One region of the Rubrobacter tropicus genome, then DNA from elsewhere that is predicted to be linked to it. Evidence: riboswitches for the same ligand, from Rfam matches in the RefSeq annotation. Region 1 holds a riboswitch; the other holds the start of a gene.
What was found. Region 1 has a riboswitch for cobalamin ahead of GBA63_RS05960 (CbtB-domain containing protein). Riboswitches for the same ligand answer to the same signal wherever they lie in the genome.
Positions count from the first base shown of each region.

Region 2: it holds a riboswitch for cobalamin, as region 1 does, so the genes downstream of both, GBA63_RS19255 (CbtB-domain containing protein) here and GBA63_RS05960 (CbtB-domain containing protein) in region 1, are expected to answer to the same signal.

Region 1 covers NZ_CP045119.1:1,222,574-1,231,076, reverse strand. Annotated here, with positions in the region: gene GBA63_RS05970 (cobyric acid synthase) at 1-1,360, opposite strand, end outside; gene GBA63_RS05965 (CbtA family protein) at 1,357-2,076, opposite strand; gene GBA63_RS05960 (CbtB-domain containing protein) at 2,091-2,306, opposite strand; cobalamin riboswitch at 2,341-2,519, opposite strand; gene GBA63_RS05955 (DedA family protein) at 2,592-3,251, shown strand; gene GBA63_RS05950 (DUF817 domain-containing protein) at 3,378-4,184, opposite strand; gene GBA63_RS05945 (hypothetical protein) at 4,422-5,153, shown strand; gene GBA63_RS05940 (MBL fold metallo-hydrolase) at 5,443-6,402, opposite strand; gene GBA63_RS05935 (multicopper oxidase family protein) at 6,886-8,496, shown strand.
Region 2 covers NZ_CP045119.1:3,863,467-3,871,969, forward strand. Annotated here, with positions in the region: gene GBA63_RS19235 (four-helix bundle copper-binding protein) at 1-327, shown strand, start outside; gene GBA63_RS19240 (hypothetical protein) at 432-731, shown strand; gene GBA63_RS19245 (YqaA family protein) at 904-1,329, opposite strand; gene GBA63_RS24595 (CbtA family protein) at 1,336-2,211, opposite strand; gene GBA63_RS19255 (CbtB-domain containing protein) at 2,228-2,401, opposite strand; cobalamin riboswitch at 2,473-2,692, opposite strand; gene GBA63_RS19260 (PA domain-containing protein) at 2,883-4,796, shown strand; gene GBA63_RS19265 (Nramp family divalent metal transporter) at 4,948-6,288, opposite strand; partial or broken gene GBA63_RS24535 (metal-dependent transcriptional regulator) at 6,389-6,658, shown strand; gene GBA63_RS24540 (metal-dependent transcriptional regulator) at 6,693-6,854, shown strand; partial or broken gene GBA63_RS19275 (restriction endonuclease) at 6,829-8,175, opposite strand.

The DNA.
Region 1 (8,503 bases):
CCGGCCTCCAGTCGAGGTTGCGTTCGGCGGCGGCCCACGAGAGCAGGGCGCGGCGGAAGGCGTCGGATTCGAGGACGCCGTGCCAGGAGGTGCCCAAAGTCGCGCCGGCCCGGCAGCCCTCGGGGCCGGTCTCCGTGGAGAAGAGCGGGTCGCCGTGGACGCTCGTCCTGCCGTGGTGGATCTCGTACCCCGAGACCGGCGCGTCTCCGAATCCGGGGGCCCGTCCTTCTGGCCGGGCAAGTACCTTGTCGCTTTCGAAGACGGTCTCGACGGGCAAAAGGCCGAGGCCCGGGGTCTCGGGCGTCGCGCTCTCCACGCCGTCCGCGATGCGGGTCCCCAGCATCTGGTACCCGCCGCAGATGCCGAGCGTCGGCAGCCCGCGCCGCGCCCGCTCGGTGAAGGCCAGATCCAGGCCCCCCGAACGCAGAAGCCGGAGGTCATCCACGGTCGCCTTGGTACCGGGGATTACGGCAAGGTCGGCGTCCAACAACTCCTCGTAAGACCCGGTGAAGCGGACCGACACGCCGGGCTCGTGGGCCAGGGCGTCGAAGTCCGTGAAGTTGCTGATGCGCCCGAGCCTCGCCACGGCCACGCGCAACACGTCCCGTCCGAGCGGGGATCTCACGGAGCGCGGCGCGTCCAGCGCGAGCGAGTCCTCGCCGTCGATGCCGAGGCCCCGCGCGAAGGGGAGGGTGCCGAGGAAGGGGCGTCCGGTGAGGGCGGTCATCCGGTCCAGGCCCGGGGCCAGGACCGCGGGGTCGCCGCGGAACTTGTTGACCAGAAACCCGGAGAGCAAGGACTGATCTCCTGCAGAAAGCAAGGCGAGGGTCCCGTAGAGGCTCGCGAAGAGGCCGCCGCGGTCGATGTCCCCGACCAGGAGGACGGGCAGGTTCGCGGCCCTCGCGAGGCCCATGTTCGCGAGGTCGTTCTGCCTCAGGTTGATCTCCGCCGGGCTCCCGGCCCCCTCGCAGACCACCACCTCGAACCGCGAACGCAAATCCTCCAGGGATTCCAGGACTATCGGCAGCAGGTCCTTCTTCATGGAGCCGTAGCTCTTCGCGCTTGCCGTGGCCCACGGCTTGCCGCGCACGACGACCTGGGTGGTGCGTTCGGCTGAGGGTTTCAGCAGCACGGGGTTCATGGCGGCCTCGGGTTCTATTCGGGCCGCGGCGGCCTGGGCGGCCTGGGCGCGCCCGATCTCGGCCCCCTCCCGCGTGACGAACGAGTTGAGCGCCATGTTCTGCGCCTTGAACGGCGCGACGCTTATCCCCTCCCGCGCGAGCCACCGGCAAATGCCGGCGACGACCACGCTCTTGCCCGCGTCCGAGTGGGTGCCGGCGACCAGCAGGGCGCCGTTCAAAGCGGCGCCTGTTTGCGGTTCGCCCGCTCGCAGAGGGCGCCGAACACGACCCCGAGCCCAGTCCAGAGGACGACCTGCGTGCCGAGCGACGAGATCCGGAAATCCCACAGCAGGCCCGCCGGAAAATCGCCCGGGTCGGCGGAGGCGGGCAAAGTCACGAAGAGCACGGAGAAGAGGATCACGAGCCCAATCCCCACGGCGATCTGGCGCGCGGGCTGGCTCACGCCGCGGTCCCGGAGCAGCTTCGCCGCGTACCAGGCGGCGAGAACGGCGAGCAGGGAGAGCCCGACCAGGGCGAAGTACGCGGTGGTGCGGGCACCGATGGTCTCGGGGTCGCCGACCGTAGGTGGGTTCGCGGGGTATTTGATGAACGGGATCAGGGCGAAGCCAGCGAAGATCGCCGCCGACAACGAGAGGCTGCGCCCCCAGTCGCTGCTCTGCCCCATCCGGCCGCGCAAGAACGCGAAGGCCATCCCGAAAAGCCCGCCGAGGAACGTCCCCGAGAGTCCCGTGGCGAAGAACAGGCCAGCCTTCTGTGTGGTCCTGCCGAAGACCTCGTCTTCGGCACCGTGTCCGGCGCTACCGTGGGCGTGGGACTCTTCCAGGGCTATCGCGCGGTCGAGCAGCGGCTCTCCCACGAAGAAGGCGAAGAGGCCGGCGAGGAGGCCCGCCAGCAGGCCGGCGGCCAGGCCGCGGCGCAGGTAGGGCGAGATCATATGTCAGCCCCCGGCTAGTGGCAGGGAACGGCGAGCAGGTGGCGCCCGTCGTGGGCGAACTCGTGCAGGTAGTCGAAGGCTCCCGCCGCCTGCCCGAGCAGTGGCGCGAGCAACGGGCCGCTGGCCGAGAGCAGGGCGAAGAGCATCGCCAGGAGGAGCAGCCCGAGCAGCCAGCTCCAGAGTGGCACGTCCCCAAGGGAGATGCGCCGGTCGAGAGAAGTCCTCTCCATCAAAACCTCCATCTCGGGGTCCTCGCCCCGGTCGGAACTTCGCGGGCGGAAGGCCAGTCTCCTGGCTCCCGGATCTTCGCTCCCCCGGCCTTCCCGGCGATCTTTCGGCCGCCAGTGGCCCCTCTTCGGGCTCGCTCCCCGGTTACAGTGGCGGGACCGCGCCGGACTCGAACCGGCTTCCTGCGTCCCTCCGCCGCCTGTCTACTACGTGGGCAGCATAGACGCGTGCCCCGCACGCGTCAACCGTCCGGCCCGGCGCGGGGCGTGGTATAAAGCGCGAGTCGCATGGAGAGCATCCTCAATTTCCTCCAGTCCATCCCAGACTCCCCCGGCGGGGTCCTGGATTTCGTGACCGGTTTGCTTCTCGCGCACGGTTACCTGGTCATCTTCCTCGGGGCCGCGCTGGACAACTTCGGGCTCCCATCCTCCGGGGACATAGTCCTCTTCGCGGGAGGATTCTTCGCCAACAACGGGCAGGCGGCGCTGCCGCTCGTCATGCTCAGCGGGTTCGCCGGCGCGCTCGTCTCGGACAACTCCGTTTACTGGATCGGCAGGATAGGCGGGCGGCCCCTGATCGGCCGCATCCTCAAGATCCGGCTCCTGCACTTCCTCATCAACGAGAAGAGCCTGGAGAAGGTAGAACACTACTTCGAGGCCCACGGCGGCAAGACGGTCTTCGTGGGCCGCTTCGGCCCGGGCCTGCGCAGCATGACCCCCCTCTTCGCCGGCGTCACCAGGATGAAGTACTACAGGTTCATCCCATACAACGTCGCCGCCGGCTTCGTCTGGGCCATCGCCTACTCCCTGATAGGCTACGTCTTCGGCCAGTACTGGAACGAACTGCTCGCCGTCGCAAAATCCTTCGGCTTCGGCGTCGTCGCCGTCGTGGCGCTCATCCTCCTCGCCTACCTGCTCCGCAGAAGGTACCGCCGCCAGAAGAGCTAGTCAGCACGCCTCGCCCTTCGGGCTCGCTATCAGCTTGTCAGCTTCTTGCCGCCTGCGCGCTGGGCAACGGGTGGAGACGGCCCGCTGACGAGCTGAAATGCTGAGAGCCGCGAAGCGGCGTGCTGACTAGCTCTTCTTCACGTGTTTCAGGTCCGCGACTATAACGAAGGAAACTATGACCAGCAGGCACCAGGAGCTAATCTTCTGGAGCGAGACCACCTCCCACCCCCCGAGTTGGCCCGGATAGGACCACGCCCCGAGGTACGTGGAGACGTTCTCGGCCACCCACACGAAGGAGCCGATCAGGACGAACGAGAGCACGAGCGGCATGCTCCGCCGCCTGCTGGTCACGGTGAAGAGCACCCTCGTCCGGAAGAACACTACGAAGACGCCCGCGGCGAGCACCCACCGGAAGTCCGGGACGAAGTGGTGGGTGAAGAAGTTCAGGTAGATCCCGGCGCTCAAAGGCACGCTTAGCGCGTAGGAGGGGTACCTGTCGAGCCCGATGTCGAGAAGCCTCCAGGCCTGGCACATGTAGCTCGCCACCGAGGCGTACATGAAGCCGCTGTAGAGGGGGACGTCCCAGACCTCGAAGAAACCCTCCTCCGGGTAGCTCCACGAGCCTATGGCCGGGTTTGTCTTGAAGACCTCCAGCAAGATCCCGAGCAGGTGAAACGCGAAGAGCGTGAGTACCTCGTCCCTGGTCTCTATCTTCAGCGCAACCAGGGCCACCTGGGCGAGCACCGCCCCGACGAAGATGAAGTCGTAGCGGGCCAGCCCGAAGAGCGGCACGTAGTTCGAAAGCAGCAGGATCGAGATAAAGATTCCCGGAAACAGGCAAGCCCTCGCCTGCTTGATCCCGAAGACGAGCAGCTCCGCGAGAAGAGCCCTCGAAGAAGACTTCTCGAAGCCTGCCTCGGCGACCTTTCCCATCCTAAGGCGTCGTCCGAACGTGCCTCGACGGACGCGCCGGCTGTGGTTCCATCAAGCCCACCCTCTCCTCGAAACTCCTCGCGCAACTATAGCAGGACACCCGGACGCCCCCGCACGGGCGTTAATCTTTTGTAAATTTATTCACTTTTTTCAAACCGAAGTCGCCCGGCCCCACGTATAGAGCCTTGTAAGCACGCTACCGGGCGTCTCGGGCGTCGGGGGATGGGAGGGAGCTGTATGGTCCGTACCACGAGGGGGCTGTTGCCCGGTCTGTGGTGGCTTGGGGGGGCGTTGATCGTCGCTTGCCTGTTGGTGTTGATCGCGTCTTCGACAAAGCCGGCAGAGGCGGCCAAGGGCGGGACGTGCGCCTCGTTCGTCGCGTACAACTCCGCGGACAGGGTGGTCAGCGCCGACGACCAGGCGTTCAGGCCCGAGACCGAGCGGACGGTACAGCCCCGGGCCTTCATGCTCGTCAGGGGCCGGTACGCGGACTTCGACGTCAGGCTCTCCAAGTTCGAGGTGCTCAACTACACGCTCACGAGCCCGCTCACGGGTGGGCGGCGCGCGGAGATCTTCGCCCGCAAGACGCCCCAGTTCGCCGGCGTCCTCGCGGGCCCGCTGACCATCAGGGTGGTGCGCGAGCACGTGCGCCTGGAGCGCGGGACGGGGCAGAGCCTCAAGATCCAGGCCAAAGACTGCCAGCAGGGCGGCATCTTCCAGCACGAGCCCGAACCGGGCCTCGTCTACACGCACGTCCTCGGGGCGGGCTTCCGGTACAACGGGCCTCCGGGAGAGGGCAGCCTCTGCTTCACCAACGACGTCTTCCCGGGATACGACAGCCCCGAAGTCGCCACCCGCCTCACGCCGCTAAACGGCCAGGGCACTACCAGCACCTGGCGCGTGGAATCCGGCGGACGCATGGGTATGGTCGTCGGCGAAGACGCCGTGGAGAACGGCTGCACCGCCTGACGCTTCGACCACTCAAGCGGTTTGCGAAGAGGCCCAGCCTCTTCGCAGGGCTTTCGGCTCTTCGCTTTCAGCAAGAGCAAAGAGCTGACCGCTGAAAGCGGAGGCGAAGCCGGAGCGGCCTGACAAGCCGACCGTGCGGATCGCACGAGGGGGGCGGCTGCCGTCCCCCTCGTTTTCGTAAGCCACGCCCCAGGTTGGTCCATCCGGACGACATCGACGCTACTCTGGGCCTGGATCTTGACTCGCCCTCGTAAAACCGCCCCGCGACTCGCACAAACATCTCCAGCGATCACGTAAATTGCAGCCGGGTGCCGACGCTCGTCTGCACGTACGCCTCCGGTTGTCGGCGCGCGATCTCGTGGGTCGCCTTCCAGCCCGTGCAGTGCCCCGGCACCAGCCATTTGGGGGCTATCGCAACCAGTTCATCCAACGTGCGGGGGATCAGGCGCTCGAAGATCCCCCCGGTAAGGTGCATGCCGCCCACAAAAGCGTGCACGCGGTCCTCGCCGGTAAGCCGCTGGGCCTGGCGCAGCACGTTGATCGCCCCGGAGTGGCTGCAGCCCGAAAGCACCACGAGGCCCTTTCCCTTGAGGTTCACGACCACCGCCTGGTCGTCCCAGATCCAGGGGTCGGGCTCCCAGCCGCCGTTGGAGCGTGCGTAATTGAGCGGGAAGCCCTTCTCGAAATCGGTAACACGCTCGATTTGTCCGGTCACGAGCACCGTGCCGTCGATCAAGAGGCTCGGCTGGCGCTCCTCGGTTACCTCGACCCCTTCCCGGTCGAGGTCCCGCCGGCTCGGTGGCGGGAGGTGCAGCTCGGTGCCGGTCGGGAAGACGACCTTGCGGTCTCGCCAGGCTTCGGGATGGATAACGAGCGGCATCCCCCGGGCACCGACGCGCCGGATCATGCCCTCCAGCCCGCCGTGGTGGTCGCTGTGCCCGTGGGACATCACGATCGCCCTCAGATCCGGCAACCGAACCTGGAGTACGTCCATGTTGTGGACCGCGGATTCGCGGCCAAGCCCCGCGTCGTAAACGAGCGATGCGCTGCGGCCGTCTCGCTCGACGGTCAGCAACAGCGAGAGGCCGTGCTCGGCGACCAACTGCTCTCGCTCACGCTCCCACATGTCGTACGCCACCTGCGGCCGTTGCGCCACCTCGCCGCCGGGCAGGAGGGCGTCGATGAAGTTGTCCACCAGGACAGTTACGTTGGCCGCGTCAACTGGTTCTAGTGAAACCTGGTCGCTCATAACCTCTATCCGTCTGCTCCGCCCTTCTCCGGCGTGTGATAGGTCGAGCTTACCCTTGCGGAACCGTGAGCGCTTCCCCTGAAGGGACTAATTACGCAACTTTCTCTGCGAAATTTGGAGGGCATCCCACCTGCAAGGCGTCGTCGACTACGCCGCCTCCGGCGCTGGCATGAGATCCATTCACGGGTTGGGTGGGCGTCTCGTCCGGGTTCATCAGCACGGCGGCCGCGCGTGGGTCTCCTGGGGGTGCGTCCCTCCGAAACGCCCACGTAACGACCCGCCCGTCGGCGTATTCTTCTGGTCCCCTCGGGTCGGCTACCTGATTTGCGGTAACAGATAGTAGCTAAGCATAAATCGCCCATTGGAGCGATGTGGAAACACCTTCGTCCAAACCAAAATGTTCCGTGTAAAGAGAAGCCGGGTGGCGCTGCTTGGTGTGGGGACGAGCACGGCTTCCCGGTCTGGAGACGGGAAGGAGCTCCCTTGGCACACGAAGAGCATCGAACCCGGTTTCCCCTGAAACTCACCCGCAAGGAGGCGCTCAAGCTGGGCGCTTTAGGCAGCGCGGCGCTGCTGTTGCCCGTGCAGCGCGCGGCAAGGACGCAGCTGACCATAAAGGACCGGCTGCCAGAGAGCCGGCTACCCGTACCCTTCCGGGTGCCGCTGTCGATACCGCCGCTGGCGAGGCCGCTCAGGAGGGACAACAAGAGGAAGATCGACTTCTACTCGATGACGATGAAGGCGGCCAGGGTCCAGATCCTGCCCGACGGGCCGAAGACGTACATCTTCGGCTACGACGGCATCACACCCGGCCCAACCATCAGGGAGAAGCGTGGCAGGAGGTGCGTCGTGCGCCAGATCAACCGCCTCCCGAAGACGCACCCCTACCTCGGCTATGAATGCACGACCTCGGTGCACCTGCACGGCTCGGACTCGCTGCCCCAGTACGACGGTTGGGCCGAAGACGTCATCAGGCCGGGGCAATACAAGGACTACCGCTACCCGGACGACCAGGACGCGCGCCCGCTCTGGTACCACGACCACGCGATCCACCACACCGCCCAGAACGCCTACATGGGCTGCGCGGCCCTGTACACCACCCACGACGAGCTGGAAGCGAGCCTGCCCGTGCCAAAGGGCTACGGCCGCTACGAGATCCCGCTGGTCATCCAGGACAAGATCTTCGCCCAGAACGGCAATTTTATCTACGACGACGATGGAGAAAACAGCCTGTACGGGGACGTGATCCTCGTGAACGGCCGCCCGTGGCCAACGATGAAGGTCGAGCGTAGGAAGTACCGTTTGCGCTTCCTTAACGCCTCGGTCTCGCGCGGGTTCCACCTGGCGCTCGACTCGGGGGAGCCGTTCACGGTCGTCGGGCACGACGGGGGGTTTGCGCCCGAGCCAACCGAGGTGACCAGCTTCCGCCTCGGGATGGCCGAGCGCTACGGGGTCATCGTGGACTTCGCCAGGCACAAGATCGGGGACCAGATAGTCCTTCGCAATCTGGGCCTTCCGAACAACCAGGACTTCGCCAACACCGACGTAATCATGCGCTTCGACGTCGTCAGCAACGCCACGAGCACGGCCGGCAACTCCGTCCCCGATCGCCTCAACCCCAGCACGGGCCGCCACAACCCGATGAGGCTCCGCGAATCCGACGCGGCGCGGACGAGAAAGTGGGTCTTTGAGCGCAAGAACGGCCTTTGGACCATAAACGGCAGGACCTGGGATTCGCAGCGCTCGGACGCCGACGTGCCGCACGACGACGTCGAGATCTGGGAGCTCGAGAACAGGTCGGGCGGGTGGTTCCACCCCATCCACCTCCACCTCGTAGACTTCAAGATCCTGGACCGCAACGGCGGGCCGCCTTTCGCCTACGAGCGAGGCCCCAAGGACGTGGCCTACGTCGGCGAGGGCGAGACGGTGCGCGTGATAGCGCGCTTCGGCCCGACGAGGGGCAAGTACATGATGCACTGCCACAACCTCGTCCACGAGGACCACGACATGATGACCCACTTCGACGTGGGCGCGACCGGACGGGACCCGGCCGAGATAGCCCCCGCAAGGCCGCTCCCCGCGCCGCCGCTCTAGGGAGGCC
Region 2 (8,503 bases), 1.7 Mb from region 1:
GCGTGCTTCGACTGCGCCCAGGCCTGTACCGCCTGCGCCGACGCCTGCCTCGGCGAGGGGGACCCGGCCGGCCTGGTCAAGTGCATCCGCGACGACCTCGACTGTGCCGACATCTGCGTCGCCGCGGGCAGAGTGCTCTCGCGTCAGGCGCAGCCGAGCGCTGCGGTAACCCGGGTGGTCCTCGAAGCCTGCGCGGCGTCGTGCAGGCAGTGTGGGGATACGTGCGCCGAGCACGCCGAGCATCACGAGCATTGCCGGGTGTGCATGGACGCCTGCCGCCAGTGCGAGGTCGCCTGCAACAACGTCCTCTCCGCCCTGGCCACTTAGGGGTAACCCCTGGCTCCCCGGAACTGCCCGCTCTACGGGTCCGCGTGCGTGCGGCGCGCGGGCCGTGGCGTCTGTGACGCCGTAGGAATAGGGAGGATCCCGCCGTGAGGAAGAACGCTCCAGCGCTGCTGGACCCCCCGTGGGTGTTCGCAGTGGCCGGCCTTCTCGCGTCTTTGTCCATCGGCCTCGTCGCGGCCATGGCCAGCTACCTTGCAAGCCTGATAGTCCCCGAAAGCACCGTCGCACAGCTGGTTCCATGGGCGGTCTACCTCGTCGCGGCGGCAGCGCTCAGCGTCTCGAGGATCGCCGTGGCGGGCGACAAAAAGAGGCGACTCCCATGGCCTTTCGCCCTGGGTGTGCTGTCCGGCCTGGCGCTTTTCGCCTCCTACTACTGGCCGGCCTGACAAGATCACGCCAGTCTACGTGAAGGGCATGCAGCCTCGCAGGCATCGGTTTGTGGTGCCTCCCCTTGCTGCCAACACTAACCACGTCGCGCGGCGGCGAGGCCCGTTTCGCGCGGGCTGCCGGCGAGGACGCCGGTCTGGCGTCGGAAACCCGGTGGCGCGATGCAGGCGGTCACCAGAGGGTGGACGCCGCCAGGGCCACCGCCGCGTACCGCACGCCCTTGCCGAGCGTCACCCAGAACACGAAGGCGCCGAACGGCACCCGCGTCATCCCTGCGAGCGCGACCAGCACGTCACCTAAGACCGGGAGGGGGGACAAGAGCAGGGCCGGCCCGCCGTGGCGCCGGAGCAACCGTGCCGCCCGCGCTTCCCCGGCCGAAGCTTCCCAACGACGGCCGAAGACCCTGGAGGACTTGCGGCCGAGCCAGTACGTCGTGCAGGCGCCGAGGACGTTGCCCGCGGTCGCCACGAGCAGCGGCCCGACAAGCTGTCCCCGGGCGCCGACGGCCGCGGCCAGCGCCGCCTCCGAGCCTAGCGGCAGCGCGGTCGCGGCCAGGAAGCTCCAGGCGAAGAGGCCCGAGTGCGCGAGAACCGACAGGGCCGTCTACCTTCCCGCCGGGCCGGCGGGAGACGGGGTTGCGCGTTCCCGTCTCCCGCCGGCCTCTCGACTCAAAGCGCGAGAAGCCGGGTTCAACACGGTGCCCGAAAGCGGGCGAGACGACCTAAGGGATCGCCGACCCGGCGCTCGAAGGCCGGTCTCACCTTCTCCGCCCGTCTCCGGAGCGCCACCTTCACGAGACCTCTCTCCGGGCAGCTCGTTCGCAGAGGGCTCCGAAGAGCGCATCGAGCCCGGTCCAGAAGACGAGCAGCGTGCCCAAGGAGGAGAGCCGGAAGTCCCACAGCAGGCCGGCCGGGAACCCGCCGGGGTCCGCGCTGTCCGGTAGCACGGCGAAGAGCACCAGCACGCGGAGACCGCGAGCACGAGCCCCACCGCCACGTGGCGGACGGGGGCGCTCACGCCCCTACCACGGAGGGCCCTGGCCGCGTCCCAGGCCGCCAGCACCGTCAGGAGGGAGAGCGCCACCATCGCGAGGTAGGCGCCGGTGCGCCCGACGATGGTGGCCGGGTCGCCCACGGTCGGGGGGTTAGCCGGGTCCTTCAGGAAGGGTATGAGGATCGCCCCGGTGAAGATCGCGGCCGCCAGCGAGAGGCTTCGGGTCCAATCGCTCTCCGAGACCAGGTGCCCGCGAAAGTGGGCGAACACCAGCGCGAACAGCCCTCCGACGAACGATCCTGCGAGCCCCGTGACGAAGAAGAGCCCGACCTTCTGGGCCATCCGGCCGACGAGTTCGGCGTCGGGCTGACCCCCGGCCGCGCCCTCCAGCTCGACCGCCCGGTCCAGGGCCGACTCCCCGAAGAGGAGCGCGAAGAGCCCCGCCAGAAGGTCCGCCGCGAGCCCCCGACGCAGGTACGCCGCCACCGCGTAGGCTCAGCCCCTAGTGGCAGGGGACGGCCATCAGGTGGCGGCCGTCGTGGGCAAGCTCGTGCAGGCAATCGGTGGCCCCCGCCGCCTGCCCGAGCAGCGGCGCGAGCAGGGCCCCGCTGGCGAAGAGGAGCAAGAAGAGCGCGACGACAAACAGCGCCGCCAGGAGCCAGGCCCACAGCAGCAACCTCCCGGACGGGCCGGCGCTCCTGGGTAGGGCTCTCCATCGAATCCTCCTCGGGACCCTCGCCCCGGTCGGGTGTTTGAGGGCGGCGGGCCGGTATCCTGGCTCCCGGATCCACGCTCACCCCGGCCTTCCCACCGGCCTGGTCTCAGGCTGCCAGTGGCCCCACGCAGGGCTCGCTCCCCGGTCACAGTGGCGGGACCGCGCCGGACTCCAAACTGGCTTCCCGGGCTCACCGCCCTTCTCACGTGGTCGGCAATATACAGGCCGGATAGCCGCCGGGCAACAGCACCGGCGGGCCTCTTGGAACGCGGTGTCCCGCCGCCGGCTTCTCGTTCCGGCGCGGGCAAGGCTCCGGACGCCGTCGGCCGGCCTTGTGCGCCACGTGGCATACGTGTATGCTTCCCGCCATCTTCGGTGCTCGACGAAGGCGCGGGGCGTCGTGTAGGGCCTGGGGCCGCAAAAGAGAGAACGGAGAAATCCCTTGCGTAGGAGAAGATTGTTCTTGCTGGCCTCGTTCGTGTTGGCAGTTTTGGTTTCGGCCGCCGGTGTAGCGCTAGCGCAGCCGAGCCTGGATGAGCAGCAAACCGTCCAGGCCCAAGAACAGCAGCAGGCCAGCCTGCTCGACGACAAGGAAGGGGTCATTGACACTGCCGGCGAGGCCCACGCCGAGCACGACGAGCAGCACGGCGGCCAGCAGGGCCACCTGCCGCCGAGGCGGAAGGACATCAGGGTGGTGGGCAAAGCCGCGATAGATTCGCCCGTCGAGGGCAGGGTCTCCGACGTAGGGGTCTTCGGCAACTACGCCTACCTCGGCGCGTTCAACGAGCCCGACTGCCAGAGGGGCGGCGTCTACGTCTTCAACACAAAGGACCCCACCTCCCCCAGGCAGGTCAACTTTATCGAGGCGGCGCCGGGGTCCTACGTCGGCGAGGGCGTGCAAGTCGTGTACGTGACGACGCCCAAGTTCGACGGCGACCTGCTGATCCACAACAACGAAATCTGCTCCGACGATCCGGCCGCGGAGGGCGGCGTCTCGCTCTACGACGTCAGCGACCCGAGGAACGAAGAGAAGCTCGCTAGCGGCGTTGGCGACGAGGATCCTGAAGCCGCGGCCGGCACCGGCGCCCACCAGGTCCACAGCGCCTTCGCCTGGGACGTGGGCAGGAAAGCCTACGCGGCGCTCGTGGACGACGAGGAGGGTGCCGACCTCGACATCATGGACATAACGGACCCGCGCGCGCCGAAGCTTATCGCCGAGTACGACCTCAACGAGCGGTTCCCGCAGATAGTTCAGGAGGACCTCGGCACCGCCGAGTCATTCCTGCATGACATGGTCGTCAAGAAGATAGACGGCCGGTGGGTCATGAGCGCCTCCTACTGGGACGGCGGCTACGTCACCCTCGACGTCACCGATCCGACGAACGCCACCTATCTAGCCGACTCGGACTTCAAGAACCCGGACCCCGAGGCCAAGGAGAGCGGCCTCACCGTCGCGCCCGAGGGCAATGCCCACCAGTCGGAGTTCTCGCTTAAGAACAACTTCATAGTCGCCGCGGACGAGGACTTCTCGCCCTACAGCGTGGAGGCCCGCAACACAACCGACGACGCCGAGTTTGACGCCACCCAGGGCTCGGACACCCCGCAGGTGGACGCCGACCGCTCCCTGGAGGGTCAGACCGTCTTCGTGGGGCGGGCCTGCACCACAGACACGGCGGTCCCGGCTGGAGACGGCTCCCAGGTCGCCGTCGTCGAGCGCGGGGTCTGCGGCTTCACCGAGAAGGTCCAGAATGTCGAGAACGCGGGCGGCTACGCCGGTGTGATCGTGATGAACCGCGAGGGCCCGGACGCCTGCTCCGACCTCTTAAACATGGACGTCCAGGGCACCATTCCCGCCCTCTTTGTCGGGCGCGACACGGGCTTCGCCTTCTTCGACGCCGCCTACGACGAGGACGCCTGCCGGGTGGGAGACGGCACGGCCCAGGCACCCATAGAGGTCGGCACGACAGGCGACACCGTTAGCGTCCGGGCGGTCTTCGACGGGTGGGGCTACGCGCACCTCTTCCGCAACGGGGAGGGCAAACTCCGCGAGCTCGACACCTACGCCATCCCCGAGGCCCACGACGAGCGCTTCGCCGAAGGCTTCGGTGACCTCTCTATCCACGAAACCGCGATGAGCGGCGAGCGCAACGACCTGGCGTACCTCTCCTACTACTCGGGCGGCTTCAGGGTCGCGAAGATCCAGAACGGCAACCTCCGCGAGGTCGGCAGCTACGTCTCCAGAGGCGGCAACAACTTCTGGGGCGTGCAGACCTTCGGGAAGAACGGCAAGGAGTACGTCGCGGCAAGCGACCGCGACTACGGCCTCTACGTTTTCGAGTACACCGGCCCGCGTTAAACGGTCGGCGCCGTGGCAAGCGGGGGCAGTCCTTCGGGGCCGCCCCCTTTTCGTGGCGCGCAGAGACCGGGGTCAAACCAGATGGGAGGCCGCGCGGCCTCCCGGCAGCCCCAAGGACGGGCATTGGGAGGAGCGGTGTGTCGCGTCGGGTTCAGCCGGCGAAGAAGGTCTGGTAGAGCAGGAAAACGTTCAGGGAGACGATGAGCGCCACCACGACCGCGGCTATCGTCGTGGTGAGGCGATGGTTGACCAGGGCGCCCATCACGTTACGGTTGCGGCAGAAAATTAGGAGCGGGATCAAGGCGAACGGGATGCCGAAGGAGAGCACCACCTGGCTTATGACCAGCGAACGGCTGGGGTTGAGGCCCACGGCCAGGACGATCAGGGCCGGGGTCATCGTTATCAGGCGCCTGAGCCACAGCGGGATGCGGCGGTTTATGAAACCCTGCATGACGACCTGCCCGCTCAGGGTGCCGACCGAGGAGCTCGAGAAGCCGGACGCGAGCAGCGCCACCCCGAAGAGGGTCGCCGAGAGGCCGCCGACCTGCTCGCCCAGGGCGACGAAGGCCTTGTCTATGTCGCCCACCCCCGTGAGGCCCTCCGCGTTGAAGAGGGCGGCGGCCATGATGAGCATGCTGGCGTTGATCGTCCCGGCTATGGCCATGGCGATCACCACGTCCACGAGCTCGAATCGGAAGATCTTTTTCCTCTCCGCGTCGGTGCGGCCCACCACCCTCCTCTGCGTGAGGGCGGAGTGGAGGTAGATGACGTGGGGCATCACCGTGGCGCCGAGGATGCCCGCCGCCAATAGCACGCTGTCGGTGCCCGCGAACTGCGGGGTGAAGAGCCCGGCCAGTATCCTGTCCCCCTCCGGCTGGGCGTAGAACATCTGGAACGCGAAGGAGAGAACTATCACCCCCACGAGCGCTGCGATGCCCGCCTCCAGCGGCCTGAACCCCCGCCGCTGGAGCTCCAGGATGGCGAAGGCCCCGACCGCCGTCAGGAGCCCCGCCGGAAAGAGCGGGATGCCGAAGAGGAGGTTCAGGGCGAGGGCAGCACCTATGAACTCGGCGAGGTCGGTCGCCATCGCGATCACCTCGGCCTGCACCCACAAAAACAGGGTGACGGGCCTCGGGAAGCGCTCGCGGCAGACCTCGGGTAGGTTCTTGCCCGTCGCGATACCCAGCTTGGCCGACATGGACTGTATGAGCATCGCCATCAGGTTCGCGGTAAGGATCACCCACAAGAGCATGTACCCGTAGCGCGCCCCGCCCGCGATGTTGGTTGCGAAGTTGCCCGGGTCGACGTAGGCCACCGCCGCGATGAACGCAGGACCCAAGAACGGCCACAACCGCGCCAGCCCCCTGCGCTTGCCCCTCAAGGAGGCGTGCGCCGCCCTCGCCGTGGCACTCTCGCCCGGCAGGACGCTCTCGACTATCCCGTTGCCGTTGTTCTCCTTTGGGTGCTCGCTCACGCACTCCCTTTCCGGCATTACAAATTAGTCATGTCTAACAATAATATCTGTTTGTTCAAAAAGTCAAGATTCTCGACACTTGATCCAGGAATTTTGGTCGACTAATATGGACGGCAAGATGGACGGCGCCACGATACCCCGGTCCCCCTCATCCTCGGTAGGCGACTACTTGAAGGCAATATGGGAATCTGCCGAGGCGGGGCCGGCCTCCACCAAGGAAGTTGCAGAAAGGCTCTCGGTGTCGAAAGCGTCGGTCACCAACATGTTCGCGCGTTTGCGGGAGATGGGGCTCGTCGAGTACGAGCGTTACCGGGGCGCCTCGCTGACCGAGGAGGGCCGAGTCGAGGCGCACGGGTTGATCAGGCGCCACCGCCTGATCGAGACGTTTTTGCTGGAGCACCTCGGCTTACCCGTGGGAGGAGGTGCACGGGGAGGCCGAGAGGCTGGAGCATGCCGTCTCCGACTCCTTCACCGAGCGGCTGGCAGAACTCCTCGGGCACCCCGAGCGCGACCCCCACGGCGACCCCATCCCCGGCGCGGACGGGACGATCGCACGGCCTTCCTGTAGCGCTTGGCCTGCATGATCGTCTTGCCGCCCTTGAGAGGGTCGGGGTTTATCACCACGGCGTCGACGCCCTCGTCGCGGCTGGCCCGGGTGACGTTGACCTCGGTGCCCTCGTCGGAGAAGACCTTCTCGAAGACGTCGCGCACGAGCATCTCGAAGTCCTGCCAGTCCATCGTGATCAGGTTGCTCCCCGCCTCGAGCTCGTCGAGCACCTCGCGCGCCTCGATGAACCTGGGGTCCTCCCGCTCTATCCTGCGTATGGGCGCCACCGGCTTGAGAGAGGCGAGCCGCGAGGCGCCCAGGCCCTTGAGCTGCCTGAAGCAGGCCTCCGGTTTCACCCTGCTCAGGTCGATCTCCGAGAAACCCTCGCGCTCGGCCTCGCAGGAGGCGATGCACGAGCGGAAGTCCCTGCCCGTGCTGGGGTCCACCCCCTGCACCCAGCCGTTGACCACCGCCGCTTCGCAGACCCCGGCGTAGTCGCCCTCGAAGACCTCGTGGAGGGTCCTGAGGACGGTCTGGTAGACGAGCCCGTCGTAGTACCCCTGGAAGTCAGAGTCCTTCATGCGGGCCTCGTCTACCGTCTTGCGCGAGGCGACGTACTTGTACTGGACCACCCGGGGCACCGCCTCCGGCGAGGGCAGCTCCAGGTCCACCACGACCGTCCGCTCCTCGGGCCGGTACTGCACGCCGAACTCCCGCGGGAAGCCTTGCGGGTAGGCGGAGTTGGCGAGCACGAGCGAGACGTACTTCTCGACCGACTCGGGCTCCCCCGACTCGTAGCCCTGGCGAAGCCCTTCGACCTCGGCGTTCTTCGCCGCCCGCTCTTCGTCGTGGCGCCTCTCCGCCTCCTCATGCTCTCGCTTCAGCCTCCGGTACTCCTCGCGCGCCGCGTCCTCGGCCGCCTCCCGCTTGGCGGCGAGTGAGGGCCTAAGCCTCTCAATGAGGACCCTCTTCTCGGGTACCCCGAGGCGCGTCGCCACTTCCTCGGGCGTCGGAGGTGTCCCCGGATAGGGATCGCGGTCCTCGAGGTCTTCCCAGTCTATGCGGTCGTCCACGGCCATAGTAGCCTGGAGGATGCCGCGGTGCTCCTCGATGCGGGCCAGAGCGTCGTCGGTCGCAAGCTCCGCGCGCTCCTTCAAGTCGGCGACCGCCGCCCGTTCGCGAGCGCGTTCCTCTTCCTGGGCCCACCGAAGCACCTGCTCCGTGGCCTTGGCCTCGACCTCCCTGGGCGTGCGCCCGGTCACGCGCTTATGCTTGCCCAGGTACTCGTTGCCTATCTCGACGTAATAGCTGTGGCCGGCCACCCGCCCCTCCCCATCGACTCGCCGATCGATACGCATTCCACTATATCAAGGGGGCCACTTCGGGCGCTATCGTGATAACCGAAGGGTAATCACTAACTTGCTTTCGACCTTGGGCGCTTTCAGAAGAGCTTCCCTTCAGGAGTCACCGGGTCTCCTAGTAGATCTCGTACGCCAAGAATCACCCGTCATCATTCGCTGGACCCTCCGCCTCGAAGCTCCAGGGGTACTTAGGGCGTGAGGATCAATTGGTTTGCGCTGAACCGAGGAGCCGTTCGCTCTCTGCCATCCACGTGGCTGTCACAGTACTACTCTGGAAAAAATGAACGGCAAGGAGATCCTCTACCGGACTGGATGGTCGCTAAGT